Regions from separate parts of the Virgibacillus dakarensis genome, predicted to be linked through region 2. Evidence: a T-box and tRNA genes for the amino acid it is inferred to sense, from the RefSeq annotation. Region 2 holds a T-box; the other holds one or more tRNA genes.
What was found. The T-box of region 2 lies ahead of CZ382_RS08665 (valine--tRNA ligase). A T-box ahead of a tRNA ligase gene usually reads a tRNA of that ligase, here a tRNA-Val.
Positions count from the first base shown of each region.

Region 1: it encodes a tRNA-Val, which carries the amino acid that the T-box ahead of CZ382_RS08665 (valine--tRNA ligase) is inferred to sense. The anticodon was not compared.

Region 1 is NZ_LT732554.1:1,088,661-1,099,421, forward strand. Features, by position in the region: gene gvpN (gas vesicle protein GvpN) at 1-871, shown strand, start outside; gene CZ382_RS15075 (GvpL/GvpF family gas vesicle protein) at 887-1,654, shown strand; gene CZ382_RS15080 (gas vesicle protein GvpG) at 1,654-1,911, shown strand; gene CZ382_RS15085 (GvpL/GvpF family gas vesicle protein) at 1,919-2,725, shown strand; gene CZ382_RS15090 (gas vesicle protein) at 2,744-3,034, shown strand; gene CZ382_RS15095 (gas vesicle protein K) at 2,988-3,272, shown strand; gene gvpJ (gas vesicle protein) at 3,304-3,645, shown strand; gene CZ382_RS23790 (periplasmic substrate-binding domain-containing protein) at 3,669-3,821, shown strand; gene CZ382_RS15105 (hypothetical protein) at 3,897-4,235, shown strand; gene gvpU (gas vesicle accessory protein GvpU) at 4,262-4,669, shown strand; gene fabI (enoyl-ACP reductase FabI) at 5,128-5,904, opposite strand; gene CZ382_RS15120 (hypothetical protein) at 6,011-6,457, shown strand; tRNA gene CZ382_RS15125 (tRNA-Glu) at 6,470-6,544, shown strand; tRNA gene CZ382_RS15130 (tRNA-Val) at 6,623-6,698, shown strand; tRNA gene CZ382_RS15135 (tRNA-Thr) at 6,791-6,866, shown strand; tRNA gene CZ382_RS15140 (tRNA-Tyr) at 6,906-6,990, shown strand; tRNA gene CZ382_RS15145 (tRNA-Gln) at 7,003-7,077, shown strand; tRNA gene CZ382_RS15150 (tRNA-Lys) at 7,137-7,212, shown strand; gene CZ382_RS15155 (hydroxymethylglutaryl-CoA reductase, degradative) at 7,434-8,723, shown strand; partial or broken gene mvk (mevalonate kinase) at 8,720-9,580, shown strand; gene mvaD (diphosphomevalonate decarboxylase) at 10,015-10,761, shown strand, end outside.
Region 2 is NZ_LT732553.1:1,705,300-1,716,060, forward strand. Features, by position in the region: gene CZ382_RS08650 (bifunctional folylpolyglutamate synthase/dihydrofolate synthase) at 1-184, opposite strand, end outside; gene CZ382_RS08655 (ATP-grasp domain-containing protein) at 335-1,237, shown strand; gene CZ382_RS08660 (ATP-grasp domain-containing protein) at 1,237-2,106, shown strand; gene CZ382_RS08665 (valine--tRNA ligase) at 2,144-4,789, opposite strand; T-box leader at 4,847-5,144, opposite strand; gene CZ382_RS08670 (hypothetical protein) at 5,655-5,843, shown strand; gene CZ382_RS08675 (phosphotransferase) at 5,840-6,847, opposite strand; gene spoVID (stage VI sporulation protein D) at 6,913-8,037, opposite strand; gene hemL (glutamate-1-semialdehyde 2,1-aminomutase) at 8,224-9,510, opposite strand; gene hemB (porphobilinogen synthase) at 9,534-10,514, opposite strand; gene CZ382_RS08695 (uroporphyrinogen-III synthase) at 10,521-10,761, opposite strand, start outside.

The DNA.
Region 1 (10,761 bases), on a different contig from region 2:
CGGCTTGGAGAACTTAATGTCACGCTCGTTAGATTACCTTGTTGCTGGTTATCCGGTTCATTTTACAGGTCCATCTGGAGCCGGAAAGACATCACTCGCGCTTGCTGTTGCCAAAAAACGAAAACGCCCTGTCATGTTGATGCATGGCAATCATGTATTATCAAATGAAGATCTAATTGGTGCGTTTACAGGTTATTCGAGCAAGAAGGTTGTCGATAATTATATTCATTCTGTTTACAAGAAAGAGGAGAATGTCAAAGAATTATGGCGTAATGGCAGATTACTTGAAGCCGTGAAAAAAGGTTATACATTAATTTACGACGAATTTACCCGTTCCAGGCCGTCAACCAATAATTTGTTTCTTTCTATACTGGAGGAAGGCGTTCTTCCATTATACGGAACGAAATATGCAGAACCCTTTGTACGTGTCCATCCAGAATTTAACGTCATATTCACTAGTAATCCAGCTGAATATGCGGGAGTCTATCCGACACAGGATGCTTTATTGGATCGGCTGATAACTATTCCGCTCGGTTATAAAGATAATGAAACAGAAGCTGCTATTGTTCAGCGTAAAACAGGAGTTTCCGAAAACGAAGCGAAGGCTATTACTGCATTTGTTTCTCAACTTAGGAAGATTTGCAGTGGGGACGACAGCACTGGGCCAAGTCTCAGGGCTTCCATGATGATTGCACGGCTTGTCGAGGAAGCGGACATTTCAGTGGATGGCAGCGACAAGGAATTCCAACAGTTATGCAGAGATATTTTATGGTATCCCGTTAGCCGTTGCCTCGCTCAAAAGGGTTTTGACGAAAAAGCGGATGACCTGATTATTAAGGAATGCAGGAAAGTGTCCGTTAAAGAAGAATAGCAAGGAGGGAGAATGGTGAGTCAATCACATGAAATGGGAATTTATATTTTTTGCGGTGTGCAAACGGAAGAAGATGAATGGTTTGGTGAAGTGGTTATTGAAGGAGAAAAACACCCCACGTTCACCATTCACTATAAGGATGCAGCCATAGTCGCGGCGAAAGTTCCCATGAAAATCTATCATCCGAATAAAGAAAACTTGCTGATGCATCAAGAGATTATTTCCTCTGTGATGGAGCAAAAGGATACCGTCATTCCGATTAGTTTTGGCAATGTATTTAAGACAGAAAAGGACGTAGAAGCATTGCTTAAGAATCTTTATCCGCAGTTTGAAAAATTGTTTCCGGAAATTAAAGGGAAGTTCGAGCTCGGCTTAAAAGTCATCGGGAAAAGAGAATGGCTTGAGACGGAAATTAACAAGCATCCTGAAGTAGAAGGGATGTCCAAAAAGGTACGTGGGAAATCGGAGGCTGCTGGATTTTATGATCGTATCAGGCTTGGCGGGATGGCCCAGAAGTTCTTTTCAAAGATACAGGATGACATACGGACTGATATCCTTGAGCCGTTGGAAACCGATGCTGAAGCGGCCAGGCAAAATGAGCCGACAAGTGAGCGAATGCTTTTGAATGCATCCTTTTTAGTTGATAAAGACAATGAGGAACCATTCGACAGAAAAGTGAATGAACTGCACGAAAAATGGAAGGACAGGGTAGAGTTTAACTATTCGGGTCCGTGGCCTGCCTATAACTTTATTAATCTTAGGTTGAAGGTGGAGGAGACCTAATGCTGCATAAATTGGCTACTGCACCGATAAATATTGTCATTAAAGTTGCCGAGAAAGTGCAAGAAGAGGCAGACAAGGAACTTTATAATCTCCCCGCGATTCAGCAAAAGCTGATTCAACTGCAAATGATGTATGAATTAAATGATATTTCTGAAGCGGTTTACAAAGAGCAGGAAGATGAGTTGATAGCCCGATATGAGATTGCTAAGCAACGGGAGATGGAACAATGGGAGAATTTAACGAAGCAGCAGAGGTGAAGGAAAAATGGCTGAACTCGTTTATTTATACGGGGTTATCCCCGCTAAAGAGTTAAAGAAAGAAGCGTTTCCAGTCGTTAAGGGACTGGATCAACAACATAAGGTGTACCCGTTAGCAGTAAACAATACGCTGGCAGTTGTTTGCCATCTTGATGATCAGGACTATTCAGAGGAATCCATCAAGGAAAAGATGAACAATGATATGGAATGGCTGCGGGAAAAGGCCTTTCATCACCATGAAATGCTGATTGCACTCAATGAACGATATAATGTCATTCCAATGAAATTCTGTACCATCTTTGCTAATGAAGAAAATTTGCGGGAAACTATTGAAAAAAACGAGGAGAAACTTTTACGCTCATTTTCATTAATTGATGGAAGCGAAGAATGGAATCTGAAAATTTACTGTGATGATACTGTGTTGAAAAGCTACATCAGTGCGAACAATGCAAATATAGAAGCAAAAAAAGAAGAAATCAGCCAGTTCCCTCCAGGGAAGCAGTACTTTGCGAAAAGGAAGATAGAGCAAATGGTAGATAAAGAGCTGGAAAAGGAAAAAGATAAGGTTTGTGAAAATGCTCATGCACAACTTCGTCAATTTTCTCTGCACGAGACAATAAAGAAAAATTGGAACAAGGACGTAACGGGCAGGGAAGATAATATGAGTTGGAATAGTGTTTACCTTGTCCCGGTTTCACATGTTACAGGTTTTTTGCAGAAAATCAATGAATTAAAAGATACGTGGGCTAATCTAGGTTGGAAATTCGAAGCAACCGGTCCATGGCCTGCTTATCATTTTGCTGGTTTATCTTGAAAGTGAGGGGGACAGCTGATGTCTACTCAGAGGGAAGGCCACGCCAACAAGGATATTTCACTGATTGATATTTTGGATGTCATTCTTGATAAAGGGGTGGCAATTAAGGGAGATTTAATGATTTCAATTGCCGGGATTGATTTGGTCTATCTTGATTTACGTGTCCTGATCGCTTCCGTTGAAACTCTTGTAAAAGCACAGGCTAATGAGCGGAAGGAGCTTTCATCCGAGCAATTTGATAAAGAAAGGGAGGAATTGGTTTATGCAACCGGCCAACCAGACAAATGGACGAATCAATTTGGATCCTGATAATGCAGAACATGGGTTAGCTCAACTTGTCATGACAGTTATCGAATTGTTAAGGCAAATTGTTGAGCGGCATGCGATACGCCGTGTCGATGGTGGGACGCTGACTGATGAACAAATTGAAGATCTCGGTGTGGCCCTCATGAATTTGGAGTCGAAGATGCATGAGTTGAAGGAGGTCTTCAACCTTGATGATGAAGATTTAAATATTGATCTTGGCCCGTTAGGAAGTTTGCTTTAGGCAAGTATTACCGATAAGAGGTGTGATAAACATGACAGTAGAACATCCGGTGAAAACAGACACGATTGTTGATGTTTTAGAGAAAATATTAGATAAGGGCGTTGTTATTGCCGGAGATATTACAGTTGGAATCGCTGATGTGGAGCTGCTGACGATAAAGATTCGCCTGATCGTTGCTTCCGTGGATAAGGCAAAGGAAATCGGGCTGGATTGGTGGGAGGCCGATCCCTATTTAAGCTCCAAGGCCTCGGAAACAAACAACAAAGCTTTGGAAGAGGAAAACAAGAAACTGAATGATCGGCTTCAGCGACTGGAACAAAAGCTGGATGTAAAAGAAAGCTTACCAGATAAGGCAACAACAGAAAATTATTAAAAAATGAAACGGAGGAATTGAAGATGATTGACAAAAAGAAGCAAGTAAAAAACCTAGTTACTGGCGGGTCTGTGAAAAGAACAATTGCAGGCGGGGTTCTCGGTGCAACGGCTGGATACTTTGCTAATCCTGAAAGAGCGAAAAAGCTATTGTCACGCCTTGACAAGGAAAATTAAAAAGAAAAGGGAGCTAATGTAGGGAAAGCTACAAAAGAAAAACTTACAGAATTTAAAGATACTGGAACAGTCAAAATGCAAGAGGCGAGATCCCATCTGCTGAAAAAGGATAAAGCTAACAATAGCGATGAAAGTGAGTCGAGGGAAAAACAAAAAACAAGTGAGGTTACGGACGAAGGAGAGGTGACCCTTGACGATTACCATGCTCTAGCTGCAGAAAACCAGAAATTAAATGAACGGCTTGGCAAGCTGGAGGAAAAGATGCAGAGTTTAAGCAAGGAGAATGAAGAAAAGCAAGAGGAAGACAACAAAACAATAAAAGGCAGCAAAAAGAAAACAAAAGGTTCAAAAAAGATGGATGATAGGGAAGAGGACACGGCTGTTGCAAGAGAGGATGATACGGTTGCAAGTTAAATCATGGCGTGAAGGGGATGGTACTAATGAGTTCTGCAACCCAACCAAAAGATAATATACTGGAGTTTTTTGTAGAGGCTTCCAATAAATATGGTTTATCACTAGATATCACCTTGAATCTCAAGGGATTAGTCGTTACGGGGACAACAATCTCAGCTAAAGAATATTTCGAAAGCCTGAGCGAAAAATTCGAAGGCGGAAAGGATATTGCCCAAGAATTAAGCCAACAACTTGCTAAGGCGGGAGAAACGGCTGGCGAGAGTAATAACGAAGGGGCTAATTTCATCCATTTAAAGAACGCACGAATCTATTGCGGGGACAGTCATTCTACGCCATCAAAAGGAAAAATCATCTGGAGAGGGAAATTAGCTGAAGTCGATGGTTTTTTCCTCGGCAAAATACAAGAGACGAAAAGCAAAGGTGAAAAGAAATAAGCTTATTAACTTACCGGAAGCTAAAAAAGAGGGTTTGTCAAATAAAGTGTGTAAGTTAGAATTTACTCAAGAAGGTACCTGTTGTGTAGCAGGTGTCTTATTTTTTCCCGTCCAAATTCGTTACCATGTCTTTATGTAACATCCAAAGACCGTAACTAAAGGCTAATCTGTTGATCTAGGCAGCTATAAACCGGAATCACCCTCGGAAAAACGGGGAAATTACGGAAGATAGCAACCAAGTGGGGTTTCTTATTGGTCACTCTGCTCTTTCAAAACTACATATTAAGAAGTTAGACCAATAGTCTATTTAAATAGATTAGGAACATGATAAATGGTTCGCCTGTCTATGCTTCTGCTTCCAAACCATCCTCCTACAATTTACCACCCAATGGAACCCGGACTCAAAAGCTAAAATATACGTACTAAAATAGACGCTTGAAGGCAAGCGTCTATTTCATTTAGCCACCAATGATGTGATATCCCGAATCAACATGAAGAACTTCGCCGGTAATTCCTCTTGATAGTTCACTCATGAAGAATAATGTTGCATCGCCCACTTGATCTTGATCAATGTTACGGCGTAAAGGCGCTTTTTCCGTAATTACAGAGGTTTTTTCATTGAACCCGGATACACCTTTAGCGGATAATGTTCGAATTGGACCCGCAGAAACGGCATTTACCCGGATGCCATATTTTCCAACGTCCTCCGCCAAATACCGTACACTAGCCTCTAAGGATGCCTTTGCAACACCCATGACATTGTAGTTTTTAATAACTCGTTCTGCACCAAGGTAGGTTTGGGTAACAATACTGCCGCCCTCTGTCATGAGTTCTTTGGCAGCTTTTGTGACAGCTACAAGTGAATAAGCACTTATCTCCTGTGCCAATAAGAAGCCATCACGGGAAGTATCGGCATATTCGCCTTTTAATTCTTCTTTATTGGCAAAAGCAACAGAATGAACCAATCCATGAATAACGCCAACTTTATCCTTAATTTCACTGAAGGCAGATTGAATACTTTCGTCACTAGCAACATCACATGTGACAATTAATTTGGCTTCTATTCCGTTTTCCTCGAGCAGCTTGACTAATTTTTTATAGGAGCGTTCTTGTCTATTAGTGAAAATCAAATTTGCTCCCGCATTATGTAACGATTTGGTAATTCCCCAAGCAATGCTTCGCTGGTTTGCTACTCCCATTACAACGATATTTTTTCCTTTTAATAAATCGGACATTTGTTTACCTCCAATATATGAATACTGTACATATTATACCCCAAACCTTTCCGTTAAAGAAACCATAGTGTAAATGATGCTTAGCTGTTGATTAAATCAGGGGGCATTGCTGGAAGATGAGGAAATAACAACTTGGAAAGTGTGGATTTCGACCGGAAAAACAAGAACATCGACCGGAGAGCAGAAACATCGACCGGAAAGCGGAAACATCGGCGGAGGAGGAGAACATCGGCCGGAGAGCAGAAACATCAACCGGAGAGCAGAAACATCGGCCGGAAAGCGGAAACATCGACCGGAGAGCAGAAACATCGGCCGGAAAGCGGAAACATCGACCGGAGAGCAGAAACATCGGCCGGAAAGCGGAAACATCGACCGGAGAGCAGAAACATCGGCCGGAGATCGGAAACATCAACCGGAAAATGCAAAATATCGGCGGTTGGAAAGGTTTTTCCGTTATAAAGTAAAAAAATATAAAAATCCTCTTTACAAAAATAGGTTATCTGTATATAATAAAATTCGTCGGTTTGCGACAAGGTTTTATTTTAATCGATGACAAAGCCGTTAAGGCCCGTTGGTCAAGTGGTTAAGACACCGCCCTTTCACGGCGGTAACACGGGTTCGAATCCCGTACGGGTCACCACTAAAGATAAAATGGCAATTTGGCGGACATGTTAAATAACGTTATGTCACAATACATGCACCACCACATCCTGTACATGGAGGATTAGCTCAGCTGGGAGAGCACCTGCCTTACAAGCAGGGGGTCGCAGGTTCGAGCCCTGCATCCTCCACCATCTTACCCGAGCAAAGCTGTAATGTTCCGGTTTTCCCGATCTTACTGAATAAGCTTCTGGAACGATGAGCATACTTAGGTAAGAAACTATAGGCCGGCCTAGCTCAATTGGTAGAGCAACTGACTTGTAATCAGTAGGTTGGGGGTTCAAGTCCTCTGGCCGGCACCATTTTTTTATGTATAAATCGTGAAATATGGTTAACAATACGGAGGGGTAGCGAAGTGGCTAAACGCGGCGGACTGTAAATCCGCTCCCTCAGGGTTCGGCAGTTCGAATCTGCCCCCCTCCACCATTATCAGATTGTTGGGCTATAGCCAAGCGGTAAGGCAGCGGGTTTTGATCCCGTCATTCCCAGGTTCGAATCCTGGTAGCCCAGCCATTTTTTTATTTTTTCAACCGTTTATTACATAAGGACTAGCAATTGCCAATATTGCTTTTGAGCCATTAGCTCAGTCGGTAGAGCATCTGACTTTTAATCAGAGGGTCGGAGGTTCGAATCCTCCATGGCTCACCATTTATTCCATTATTTAATAACAATTTATCCAAAAGAACTCTAGCATAAATGTCACTATCCATAGTATAATTAGAAAAAACAAGGTCGTACTGTTTATCAACAACCTTGTTTATTTGCATTTTACGCTGTTTTTTTACATAATAGAAAGAGTAAATTTTTTTCTAAAAACAAATCATACATGATATAAATATATTATACGGAAGGCAAAAGGATGAGTTGGTATGAAAACTTCCAGGATCCCCGGTTTTTACAATATGACTGTTGAAAAGCGGCGAGAGCTACTGGCATCTATGCAATTATTCAATGACGAACAACTAAATAATTTACGTAAAGCTGAGTCGTTACCATTAGGTACAGCGGATAATATGATTGAGAACGTTATTGGAACCTTTCCCTTGCCACTTGGATTAGGATTAAACTTTTTAATTAATGGCAAGGATTATGCTGTGCCAATGGCTATCGAGGAGCCATCTGTTGTAGCGTCTGCCAGTTATATTGCCAAAATTGTCCGGGATGCCGGTGGATTCACAACAGAATCGACAGGGCGAGTTATGATCGGGCAAATTCAGGTTGTCGGTTGCCCTGATATCGAAGGGGCTAAAAAGGCGATATTGGCGGAAAGGGACGCATTGCTAAATGATGCAAATGCTGCATATCCTAGTTTAGTCGCCAGGGGTGGCGGCGCAGAGGATCTGGAAGTTAGACTTTTAAATGAAGGTTCAGGATCAAAATATGGTAAAATGCTTGTAGTCCATGTATATATTAATACGTGCGATGCGATGGGTGCCAATATTATCAATACCATGGTGGAAGCATTGGCACCCTCAATAGAACAACTAACAAATGGGAAGGTGTATTTACGTATCCTTTCCAATTATGCAGATCGATGCCTGGCTAAAGCAAGCTGTGCCATCCCGCCTGAACTCTTAGGGTCGGATGATTTTGCCGGAGAAGCGGTGCGGGACGGGGTTGTACATGCTTATGAATTTGCTGCCTCGGATCCTTACCGGGCGGTTACACATAACAAAGGGATTATGAATGGAATTGATCCGGTTGTTATTGCTACCGGCAATGATTGGAGAGCAGTTGAGGCTGGGGCGCATGCATATGCAGCTCGTTATGGAAAATACAGCTCCATGACAACGTGGGCTGTTGATGATAACGGAAATTTGGTGGGAGAGCTTGAATTGCCAATGTCTGTAGGGACTGTTGGCGGTTCAATTCGTGTTCATCCCATGGCGCAAATTGCCCATACCATATTAGGGGTAGCGTCTGCCGAGGAACTGGCACAAATCATTGTAGCAGTTGGACTCGCGCAAAACCTTGGGGCACTAAAAGCCTTGGTTACGGATGGTATTCAAAAGGGACATATGGCCTTACATTCTCGGTCTGTTGCCATGGCAGCAGGAGCTACTGGGGAGATGATTGATATTATTGCAGAACAATTGATTCAGGAAAAAGAAATCCGTGTTGGAAAAGCTAAAGAATTGGTGGAAGAATATATAAAATGAGTGCAGAAAAGGCAACAACTTCAGAACAAACAGCTATCGGTTTAGCTCATAGTAAATTGATTTTAATTGGGGAACATGCAGTTGTGCACGGACAACCTGCAATCGCAATCCCTTTTCCTTTGGTTGGAGTGGAATCAGTGGTTGAAAACGTACCCGGAGCAGTCAAAATGGATAGTACGTTTTATCATGGCCCACTTGACTTGGCACCGGAGGCATTGGATGGAATCGTGAACTGTGTAAAAGCGGCTATAAAAAAGCTTGGTTTACCGTGTAAAGATTTGTTGATTCGTATAAAGTCATCGATACCACCTGGCAAGGGTCTGGGATCCAGTGCCTCGGTTGCTATTGCTGTAATACGTTCATTATTTGCATATGCAGATGAACCCTATACGGAGGAGGAATTGCTCAGTCTCGCTAATATTTCGGAGACTTATGCACATGGTGCGCCAAGCGGGATTGATACATTGACGATTACGTCAGGATCTCCTGTTTGGTATGAAAAGGGGAGACCGTTCTATTTTATTCAACCTAAAGCAGACTTCCATTTCGTCGTTGCTGACTCCGGGCGGATGGGGGATACAAAATCTGCGGTTGAATCAGTGGCACAGTTATTTAAATCCGCACCGAGGAGAATACAAGCCAGCCTTGATCGTATTGGGGAAATTACCCATCATGCCAGACGAGCACTTGAAAAGGCTAGTAAACATATTTTAGGCAAAACCTTGAATGAGGCACAAAAGGAATTGGAAGCTCTTGGTGTAAGTGATGCGGGGCTAAACAGACTAATTTATTTAGCCCGGAGTGAGGGTGCGTTAGGTGCAAAGCTAACCGGCGGCGGAAATGGCGGCTGTATTATTGCTTTAGCACGGAACGAGGCACATTCGCATTACCTGTCCGAGAAATTAAAAAGGTTCGGAGCGCATGCAGTTTGGCCTTTTGTATTACGAAAACAATTGTAACTATTTTACGAGTGTGTTCAAAAAAGAGGATAAAAAGGATCAAGGTCGGCTAACGTCTCAGGCGTCCTGTTGCATCGCCGACTACTGGCTCACGTGCGTGTAGGAGATCAAGGCGCGGCGGGAGCGAAAAGGAAGGCTTTCCGAATAGACATCGCAGGAAAAGCGCTAATATCCCAGGAGCGGGCTTGTACAAGACGTAGGGACTTCTGCTGTTGGCGATTGTGGTAAGGCAGTTTTAACGGAAGATCTCCCACTGCTACTTAGAAACATCGATGTGTCATTTTACCGGACTTTTTGAACGCCCTTACAGCTAAGATGAAATGAGGATATTGATGAAGGCAACAGCTAAAGCACATACAAACATTGCCCTGATAAAATACTGGGGGAAAAGGGATGAATCCCTGATCCTGCCGATGAACAACAGTCTCTCATTGACACTGGACGTGTTCTATACGACAACTACGGTTACATTCCGTGAAGAGCTTTTCCAGGACGAGTTTCTTCTAAATGAGCAGGTTATTAGGGGTGAACAATATAATCGTGTTGCAGCGTTTCTTGATTTTATAAGAAGGGAAACGCAAGCAACAAGTTTACATGCTGAAGTCCGTTCGACCAATCATGTTCCAACCGCAGCAGGGTTTGCCTCATCAGCATCAGGATTTGCGGCATTAGCGGCAGCAACAACGAGAGCGCTTGATTTGTCGATTAGTGATCAGGAACTCTCGAGGTTGACCAGGCTGGGATCGGGATCGGCGTGCCGGTCTATTTTTGGCGGGTTTGTCGAATGGCATAAAGGAACGGAAAAGGATGGATCCGATTCCTATGCTGTTCAAGTGCAACCAGCGGAAGACTGGGATGTGAGGGTTGCAGCCGTGGTCTTATCGGAAACGACGAAAAAAATCTCCAGTCGGGAAGGTATGAAACGAACGGTTGACACGTCGGTGTTTTATCCAGGTTGGTTAAAAAGTATTCCGCGTGATCTTGAGCAAATAAAGGACGGAATTAACCAACGCGATTTTGAGAAAGTTGGCAGCATCTCGGAGGCAAATTGCTTGAGAATGCATGCGACAACACTTGGA
Region 2 (10,761 bases):
CGTTTGTACCGGCAACATGGACTGCTTTTAACTTATGTTGCGGGCAATCAAGCAACTGCAACAATCGGTGCATTCGATCAAGTCCCGGTTTGATCCCGAACATTTTCCTGTTTGCAAAAAATACTGTCGCTTGCTGAAAATTGTCAAACATATGTACACCGCTTTTCTTGAAAAAACTTGGCATTCGCCTCGTCCATAATAGCGGATGCTGAAGTTTTTCTGATACTATAACCCTAAAAAATCTATAGTTCTTAAAGTGCAAAAAATATACCCTTATTATAGCAGGAATATTGACCGAAAAATACTAAACTGGTACATAGAAAGGAACATACTTGTGAACGTAAACGGATGGATTATTTATAATGGCCATTTATCTGGAAATAAGTTCCTTGATTTTGCGGAATGGTTCCATGAGGCTGCGCAAAAACAAGGAATCGAAACGAATTTGTACAAAAATAATGATTTACTTACATATCTTGACGATCGGCGGCTTTCACTAATAGGCGGAAATAGTTTACCCGATTTCGTCATTTTTACCGACAAGGATATTTATTTGGCAAGACAATTGGAATTGCTGGGGATTCGTGTATTTAATCCGGCAAACGCGATTGCCATTAGTGATGATAAAATTGCCACTTATCAGGTTTTAGCCCAGCATCATCTGCCAATCCCGAAGACCATAGCTGCTCCCAAGATTTTCCCAGGATCAGCGACCGTTGAATTGGAAAATATTCGCTCTATCATTGATCAATTAGGATTTCCCATGATAATAAAGGAAGCCTTTGGATCTTTTGGTGAACAAGTCTATTTGGTTCATACCGAAAAGGAGATGATGGATAAGGTAAAGGAAATTCAGGAGCGACCATTTGTATTTCAGGAATTTATTGCAGCAAGTTCAGGAAAAGACATGCGGCTGCAAGTTGTTGGTGATCACGTCGTTGCAGCAATGACCCGGTATGCCTCGAATGATTTCCGGGCGAATGTAACAGCTGGCGGTACGATGGAGGCATACCAGCCATCAGCGATCGAACGGAAAATCGCCGTAGCAGCAACGAAAGCGATTGGTGCCGATTTTGCCGGGGTGGATCTATTATTCGGACCGGACCATACACCAATCATCTGTGAAATTAACTCGAACGCTCATATCCGCAATATGTACGACTGTACGCACATTAATGCTGCCGATTTTATCATCCGCTATATTAGCGAAACGTTGACGAATGAGGGGCGATCGTGATGAAATATAGCGGTTGGCTGCTATACAGTAAAAAAGATGCTGTCCAGAATGAAGCATATATTCAGTGGTTTATCGAAGAAGCTGGGCAAAAAGATATGTCACTCAGGCTTATTTTCCGGGAAGATCTGACAATCGGTATTGCCAGCAATCAGCGAACTGTCCTGTACAACAAGAAACAAGTAAAATTGCCGGACTTCGCTGTTATTCGGACAATAGAGCCATTATTAAGTCTGCATCTGGAAGCACTCGGCGTACCCGTGTTTAATTCATCCAGGATTGCGGTGATATGCAATAATAAAGCATTAACCCATCATCATATCAATTCCCTTGGAATTCCGATGGTAGATACCTTTTTTCTAAAAACCGATAATCTGCCATCACAGCCGCCAATTACCTATCCCCTTGTGGTAAAGGAGGCTCTTGGCAGAGGAGGTAAGCAGGTTTATCTCATTCGTAATCAAGCGGAGTGGGGCAAGCGAAAATCAGCCATTGCGGCAACCGACATCGTTATTCAGGCCTGTAATGTTTCACTCGGAAAAGATGTTCGGGTATTCGTGGTCGGCAAAGAAATTGTTGGCGCCGTAATTAGAGAAAGCAATACCGATTTTCGGGCGAACTATAAACTTGGTGGCTCAGCGAAATGGTATTCCTTAAAGCCTGAGGAAACAGCAATAATCAATAAGATCGTGCAACATTTTGAATTTGATATGGTTGGGATTGACTTTTTACTAGATAAGAATGGAAAACTGCTTTTTAATGAAATCGAGGATGTCGTCGGCTCACGTACACTAAGTGCTGTCAGTGATATAAATATATTAGAAAAATACACGGAACATATAAAACAACAGATTAGCACGAAACAAATATAAGCGGAACTCCATTTTATGATGGAATTCCGCTTTTTCGTTATCCTTTTAATTCACTTAATCGTGCTTTTACCTTAGCCTGCTTTTCCAGATAATCCTGCTCTTTTTGCTTCTCTTCATCTACAACTATTTGTGGTGCTTTTTTTACAAAACCTTCGTTAGCCAGTTTTTTCTGGACACGTTCCACTTCTTTGTTCCATTTGTCCAACTCACTTTCCAGCCGCTTGATTTCCTTATCGAAGTCGATTAACCCTTCTAATGGCAAAAACAGTTCAGCACCAGTAACAACGGCCGACATGGCTTTTTCCGGAACATCTATTTTGCCAGCGATCAGAAGTTCACTTGGATTACAGAAACGCTGCAAGTATTCACGTTCATTTTCCAATTCCTTTAACACAGCTTCATCCTCCGTTTGAATGTACAAGCTGATTGGTTTGGACATCGGTGTATTCACCTCTGCCCTAATATTTCGCACTGCTTTAATAATCGATACGAGCCGCTTCATCTCTTGCGATGCTTTTTCATCATGAAAATCACCCCGGAATTCTGGCCATTTCGCTACGGTAATCGATGGACCCTGATGTGGCAGAGCCTGCCAGATTTCCTCTGTTATAAACGGCATATACGGGTGCAGCATCCGCATCGTATTATCGAGAACGTAGGCAAGAACCGATCTCGTTGTTTGCTTTTTCGCTTCATCATCACCATATAGTGGAATCTTTGCCATTTCAATATACCAGTCACATAATTCATCCCATATAAAATTATACAAATGACGGCCGGCTTCACCAAATTCATATTTGTTGGTGTTTTTCGTAACCTGTTCAATTGTTTCATTCAGCCTGGTTAGAATCCATTTATCAGCCAGTGACAATTCACCAGTTAAATCAATATCCTCATACGAAAAGTCCGCCATGTTCATCAACGAAAAACGGGATGCATTCCATACCTTATTGGCAAAGTTCCACGTTGCCTCTACTTTATCCCAATAAAAACGTAAATCCTGCCCTGGGGATGAGCCTGTTAGTAAAAAGTAGCGTAATGAGTCGGCACCGTATTTGTCGATAACATCCATTGGATCGACACCATTACCAAGCGATTTACTCATCTTGCGTCCTTCTGCATCACGAATCAAGCCATGAATCAGCACATCTTTAAATGGGCGATGCCCGGTAAACTCCTTTGATTGGAAAATCATGCGTGCAACCCAGAAGAAAATAATATCATAACCAGTTACAAGTACATCGGTAGGAAAATAACGCTTAAAATCCTCCGAATCTGTATCTGGCCAGCCCATGGTTGAAAATGGCCAGAGCCCGGATGAAAACCAAGTATCTAGAACATCCTCATCCTGATCCCAGTTTTCTACATCTTCAGGTGCCTCTCTTCCAACATATACTTCCCCTGTCTCTTTATGATACCATGCTGGAATACGGTGGCCCCACCATAGCTGACGAGAGATACACCAATCACGAATATTGTCCATCCAATGCAAATAAGTTCGTTCAAAACGTTCTGGTACAAAATTGACCTTTTCTTCACTGTTTTGTAATGCAACTGCTGCATCAGCTAGTGGCTGCATATCGACAAACCATTGCGTTGACAAATACGGTTCAACCACAGCACCACTTCGCTCAGAATGGCCAACCTGGTGGGTATGATCTTCAATCTTAAATAAAACGCCAGAATCCTGCAGATCTTTTACAATTTGCTTCCGGCATGCAAAACGGTCCATTCCTTCATATTTACCTGCATTTTCATTCATTGTTCCGTCTTCGTTCATCACGAGAATGCGTTCCAGGTTATGGCGATTTCCTACTTCAAAGTCATTTGGGTCATGTGCCGGGGTAATTTTTACCGCTCCCGAACCAAATTCCATATCTACATAATCATCCGCTACAATCTCGATTTCTCGACCGACAATAGGCAAAATTACTTTCCGACCGATCAAATGCTGATAACGTTCATCATCTGGATGAACAGCAATAGCCGTATCCCCAAGCATGGTTTCCGGACGTGTCGTGGCAATCTCAATAGATTCGTCGCTATCCTTCAACGGGTAACGAAAATGATAAAAATGTCCCTGTAATTCCTGATAAATAACCTCGATATCGGAAAGTGCTGTTTTCGTTTGCGGGTCCCAGTTAATAATATATTCTCCCCGGTAAATCAATCCTTTTTCATAAAGGGTAACGAAAACTTCGCGAACCGCATCTGATAACCCATCATCCATTGTGAACCGTTCCCTTGAATAATCAAGGCCAAGGCCAAGCTTTTCCCATTGTTTTCGGATGAAATCAGCATATTCTTCCTTCCATTCCCATACCGTCTCGATGAATTTCTCACGGCCACAATCATAACGGCTTTTCCCTTGTTCCTTAAGCTTTGCCTCTACCTTAGCCTGCGTAGCAATTCCTGCATGGTCCATCCCAGGTAACCATAACACATCATAGCCTTGCATCCGTTTCATCCGCGAAACCGTGTCCTGCATGGTTGTATCCCACGCATGCCCCAAATGCAATTTTCCTGTTACGTTAGGCGGCGGAATGACGATCGTATACGGTTCTTTCGTTTCATCTCCGGTTGCTTCAAAAAACTTGCCATCAATCCAAAATTGGTAACGCCCCTTCTCAATTTCCTGCGGGTTATACTTCGGTGGTAATGATGACCCTTGATCTTTACTCATAAATTACTCCTCCTTTTGAACTGACCTTTTCAGAAAACAAAAAATCCCTTTCATCCAGTAAAGGACGAAAAGGATAGATTTCCGTGGTACCACCTTTGTTTACAAGCAAACTCTTGTACACTCGGCCTTGATAACGGACAAGATCCGGCTTTCTCTAATTTTGGGGAATAAACAAATATATGCACCTGGATTATAAGGCATATCCAGCATCAAGCTAGTGCACGTTTGTTCCCAAATTCAAAAAAGCTGCATCAAGGGCGACCTTCCAGGTAATCTTTCCTGGGAAATTCTCAGCTAACTATTTCCCTCTCTTTTTAGGCGATTATCCTGTACTCTTCCCTATCATCGCATTTCATTTTGTTATTCATTATTTTACTGGTAAAAGGCGAAAAAAGCAATATTAATTATACCTATTGCACAAAACAGCTTGGATTATACATATATTATATTAAAGTTGAGAACAAAGGCGCAAGCGCCCGGTTAGGGAAGGCCGACTAAAACCGGCACGTCCTGTGCCAACGTCGGCATGACCTGCATCCTGCAGGCCCGCGTATATGCTGCGCCCTGCCAAGCAGGGTGGTTCGGTGTTGCTGCGCAAAGCAGCGGTTTTAACCGAACAAACAACCGTAGGAGATAAAGGAAACATGCCCCTAAAAAAGGGGTAGACGTGAGTTGGACGCAAAGTCCGTTCTTAGTCGGCCTTCCTCCTTCCCCGAACCGATGTTGACTTATCGTACGGAGGCGGGTGTTGCATACTAGCCGCTGGGCGCTGGAGCCGGACGTGGCCTACTCTGGTATGAACAGAATAGAGCTGATTTTTATACTTTCTTATCTATCGAAAAAGTGTTCAAAAGAGGTGATTGCTATGGCTCGCTATTATCGTTACAGACTTCCACCATGGGCACGAAACTGTTTGTTTGTGATTGAAAAATGTACCTTGCCTATCCTGATTTTTCAATTATGTCGTACACTGTTCTTCCCGACAACGTTCGATGTTTTCCTGCTGGGTATTATTGTGGGGTTATTTATCGCATTTTATTTAGAATGGATTTAGCTTTCCTGCTCATCATCTGATTCCAGCCATATATCAACATTTTCCGTCCATTTTACTGCAAATGATAATTTCCGGTGACAACGCTGTAATTGCACTACCTGATCAACCTGTGGATATTCCGATGGGTTTTTGCGATATTGCCCTAATCGTGTTATGTACTCCGTTGGGTCTAATAAATAAATGGCAAGCAAAGATAATTCGGTCTCCGTCAGCTTATTTTCTTTGAGATAGACAGGAAACAATTCAATAAGATCATCCATCGGATCATCATAATCGGTCACCACATTAGTAAACAAGTTTGCCAAATCACTTGTTGCATTATCGTGGTGCGCCCTTTCCCAGTTTAGCAAATAGGTTTGATGAGCAAAAATAACATGGGAAAAGTCAAGCTGGCCATGACATAAACTGTATTGCCAATCGGACTCTTGCTTTATGTCATCGATAAATCGATCAACCTGATCTTGTAATACCCGCAACACGAAATCAAGATCACGGAATTGGGTACAAACCAGCAATTCAACAGGCGACATATAACGGTTTTTTTCAAACCTCTCCACAGTTGACAATAATTCGGATCTGTTTTTTGCAAGGTTTGTCCTGTATCGCTTAAAGTTGTTCATGACCTTCTCCTGCTCCATGGGTAATGACTGTTTTGTTATAGCATGAATGGTTCCTGAAGTTTGATACAATCGCTCTATCTGTTGTTTCTGCTCCGTTATATTTTTAATCGGAAGCCATGGTGTCATATAATAAAACGATTGGTCGTCTTTACTATATAGGCTTCCTTGTTCGGTTACGTACACCGGAAGAATCGCTGATAAATTTTGTCTGTACGCCTGGTGGTAAACATTTTCCCAGCCGGATATCGTTTCGTCTGTCATCCTGCTTTCCTTAAGGGCAAAATAATGTTTTCCATCCCATATCCGGTAAAGATTTTCTGTTTTTTGTTCAACCGTAACCGGATGAATTCGATAAGACGCCAATACCTTCTTAACTCTATCCATTGAAAACAGCTCCACTATTAAAAAATTAGACCCCTTGGCACCATATGCAAGGGGTATGTCACGCATTACTTTTTCTTAACTGGAATATATAATACCTGCCCTTCTGATAGCGTTTCATCCTGCAGCCGGTTTTGTTTTATTAATTGCAATGTTGTAATTTTGTACCGGTCGGCAATTGTTTCCAATGTATCCTTTTCCTGAACAATGCATACCCGCATCCTGGAAAAATGCTCTTCGTCATCACGGAACATGTCAGATAAATACCGAACATCTGCTACCTCATCTTCACGGCTTTCCCCACTCTCATGAATTTCCGGCCTTTCGGTACTTTTACTGCTTTCTTCAATCACTGTACTTTCAGGGCTTTCGTAGCTTGCATGACTTTCGTAGCTTTGAGAGCTTTCCCGACTACTTTCATAAACATCATTGGACTCCACAAAATTAGCAGATTCCACTGAAGCATAATGACTGGATTCCATATGTGAGCTTTCCTCAACCGACGGATCCGGCTCGGGATCCGGCTCCTTTTTAAAAAATTCCGTAAAGCTTTGCGACTTTTTACTTTTCCATCGATCGGGTGATGCGGTTTCATCCTGACCGGCAGATAGTATCGGCGTGTCGGTATAACCAATTGATTCTGACTCCTCCGGAAGCTCCAAATCAGGACTCTCTTTTATGTCGAAATTAAATGTATGATCGTTCGAGTCTACAAATTGGTAGTCTGTCTCCGTCGAATTATCACTTGGCCTCTCATCTTGCTCACTAATACCGTGGATTGCAATGGTTGAAACAAATTTAAGCTGATTTTCGCTTGGTAATTCATAATCAAACGAATCAATACTAACCGTTACATCATCTAAATCATCTACCCGATAAGTCGGCACGGAAATTTCTACCGGAAACCGATGGGAAAATTCAGTCCCCCCCTCTTCTGTATCAACAACCCGCTCTACGAAACGCCTCGCATGATAATCATCCTCAAATTCAACTGTATCATCCTGGGTTACACTATCTGTCTTGACATATTCTCCACGAAGTTCGATAACTCCCCTGATCGAAATATACTCATTAAATGCTTGAATGGAAATTTCCGGATCTAACGCAATCCCCCGCATCTCCGCGACTTCCTGTCCCCTTTCAAAATAAAGGGACTCATTTAACTCAAAACTAAAAACATGATCATTTGACAAATGACTTCCTCCCTTCAACATATATATCCAATCTACTAATATGTCTTACTTCACTATATGAAAAAGGATATAAAGATATGCTAAGAAAAACATTGGCGCGATGTTAAGAGGGAAAAAGCAAAGCGGAGATAATCTGCACGGGAGCCATAAAGAAAAGAGCTACCCATTCAAGAGCAGCTCTTTAACTCATTTTTTTATTTTTGCAAATGCATTCCTTACTGCTAGGATCGTTTTTTCAATATCTTGATCCGTATGTGCTGTTGAAAGGAATAATCCTTCAAATTGTGATGGTGGTAAAAAGATTCCTTCCTCAGCCATGGCACGATAATATTGCGCAAAGTAATCCAGATTGGAGAGCCTCGCAGTTTCATAATTAATAACTGGTTCGTTCGTGAAGAAGACGCCAACCATTGATCCTGCACGATTAATATGCAATGGAATCGAAAAGTCAATCGCAGCTTGTTTATATCCTTCGACTAAACGATCTATTTTCTGATTCAGTTTTTCGTATTCATTCTCGCTCATGGCATTTAATGTCTCGTAACCAGCAGTCATTGCTAACGGGTTACCCGATAACGTTCCCGCTTGATAAATGGTTCCTGTAGGTGCAATACTTTCCATTATTTCTCTTTTTCCTCCGAAAGCACCGACTGGCAAGCCACCGCCAATTACTTTTCCTAGACAGGTTAAATCGGGAGTAACACCAAAATAACCTTGTGCACAATGGTAGCCGACCCGGAAGCCGGTCATGACTTCATCAAAGATTAGCAGTGTACTATTGGCGTCCGTGATTTTTCTCAATTCTTGTAAAAAGTTTTCCTGTGGTGGCACAACACCCATGTTTCCGGAAACAGGTTCAACGATTACCGCGGCAATTTCATCACCGTAGTTCGCAAAAGCCAACCGTAAACTTTCTACATCATTATAGGGAACAGTAATCGTGTTTTGCGCAATTGACTCCGGAACACCGGGAGAATCAGGTAATCCTAGCGTAGCGACACCAGACCCAGCTTTAATCAATAAAGAATCGCCATGCCCATGGTAACAACCCTCAAATTTGAGAATTTTATCGCGGCCAGTATAACCTCTGGCAAGTCGTAATGCACTCATCGTTGCTTCAGTACCGGAGTTCACCATTCGTACCATTTCAATCGATGGTACACGATCAATCACCAGCTGGGCCAATTTATTTTCCAGCACTGTTGGTGCACCAAAACTAGTCCCTTTTTCAGCTGTTTCCTTCAATTTTTCCACAACACGATCATCTGCATGTCCTAAAATGAGCGGGCCCCAGCTTAAGACGTAATCAATATACTCATTACCGTCGATATCGATTATTTTCGATCCTTTGCCACGATCCATAAAAATCGGGGACATCCCAACCGACTTGAAGGCCCGAACAGGGGAATTGACTCCGCCAGGCATCAGGTCAACCGCTTCTTTGTAGGCATCAATTGACGTATCAAAATTCATTTTATCACCCCATCTAAATAGTATTATTCAGCCAGCCACTTCGCTACATCTTTAGAAAAATACGTAATGATTAAATCCGCACCAGCACGTTTCATCGCCGTTAATTTTTCCATGACTAATTCTCGTTCATTAATCCAACCATTTTGTGCCGCCGCTTTAACCATGGAATATTCCCCGCTGACATTGTATGCAACAATTGGCGCATTAAATTGATTTCGGACATCACGGACAATATCAAGGTAGGACATTGCCGGTTTTACGATAAGAAAGTCTGCTCCCTCTTCCATATCCGATTCCGCTTCCCTTAATGCCTCCAGTCGATTTGCCGGGTCCATTTGATAAGTTTTGCGGTCACCGAATTGTGGGGCACTGTCTGCAGCATCACGGAATGGTCCATAAAATGCAGAGGCATATTTTACTGCATAGGACATGATCGGAATATTCTTGAACCCTGCTTCATCCAATGCACGCCGGATCGCCGCAACAAAACCATCCATCATATTAGACGGTGCAATAATATCCGCTCCTGCCTTTGCCTGTGATAATGCTGTTTTCGCCAATAACTCAAGTGATTCATCATTTGCAACATCTTCATGATGGATAACACCACAATGCCCATGTGAAGTGAATTCACATAAACATGTATCAGCAATGACAAGCATTTCCGGTGCCTTATCTTTAATTTCGCGAATTGCCTTTTGGACAATCCCTTGATCAACGAATGCACCTGTACCTGATTCATCTTTTTCATTTGGCACACCAAAGAGGATAACGGCTTTAATGCCAAGCGCTTGTAATTCAGCCATTTCAGCAGCCAGATAATCCAAGGAAAGCTGAAAAACGCCGGGCATGGACGGTACCTCGTTTTTAACATGCTCCCCTTCGACAACAAATAACGGGTATATTAAATCATCTTTATTTACTTGGTTTTCTCTTACTAAATCACGCATCGCTTTTGACGAACGCAGCCGGCGATGGCGTTTAAACTGTAATGTTTCAGTCATGTCAATCTATCCTTTCTGGGAAATATACGTACACATTTTTTCTACCATACCTTCGATCGTGAATTGCTCCGGTACGATCGTATTCGTGAATCCGTACCACTTCGCTTTTTGTTCGGTCGTTGTTCCAATGCAGGCACACGGAACTTTTTTTACTTCTTCTTTATGGGCCTCATTCATTTCGATAAATGCTTCCACTGTTGAGGGACTTGTGAATGTAATCATGTCAAATTGATGATTGCTGATCAAT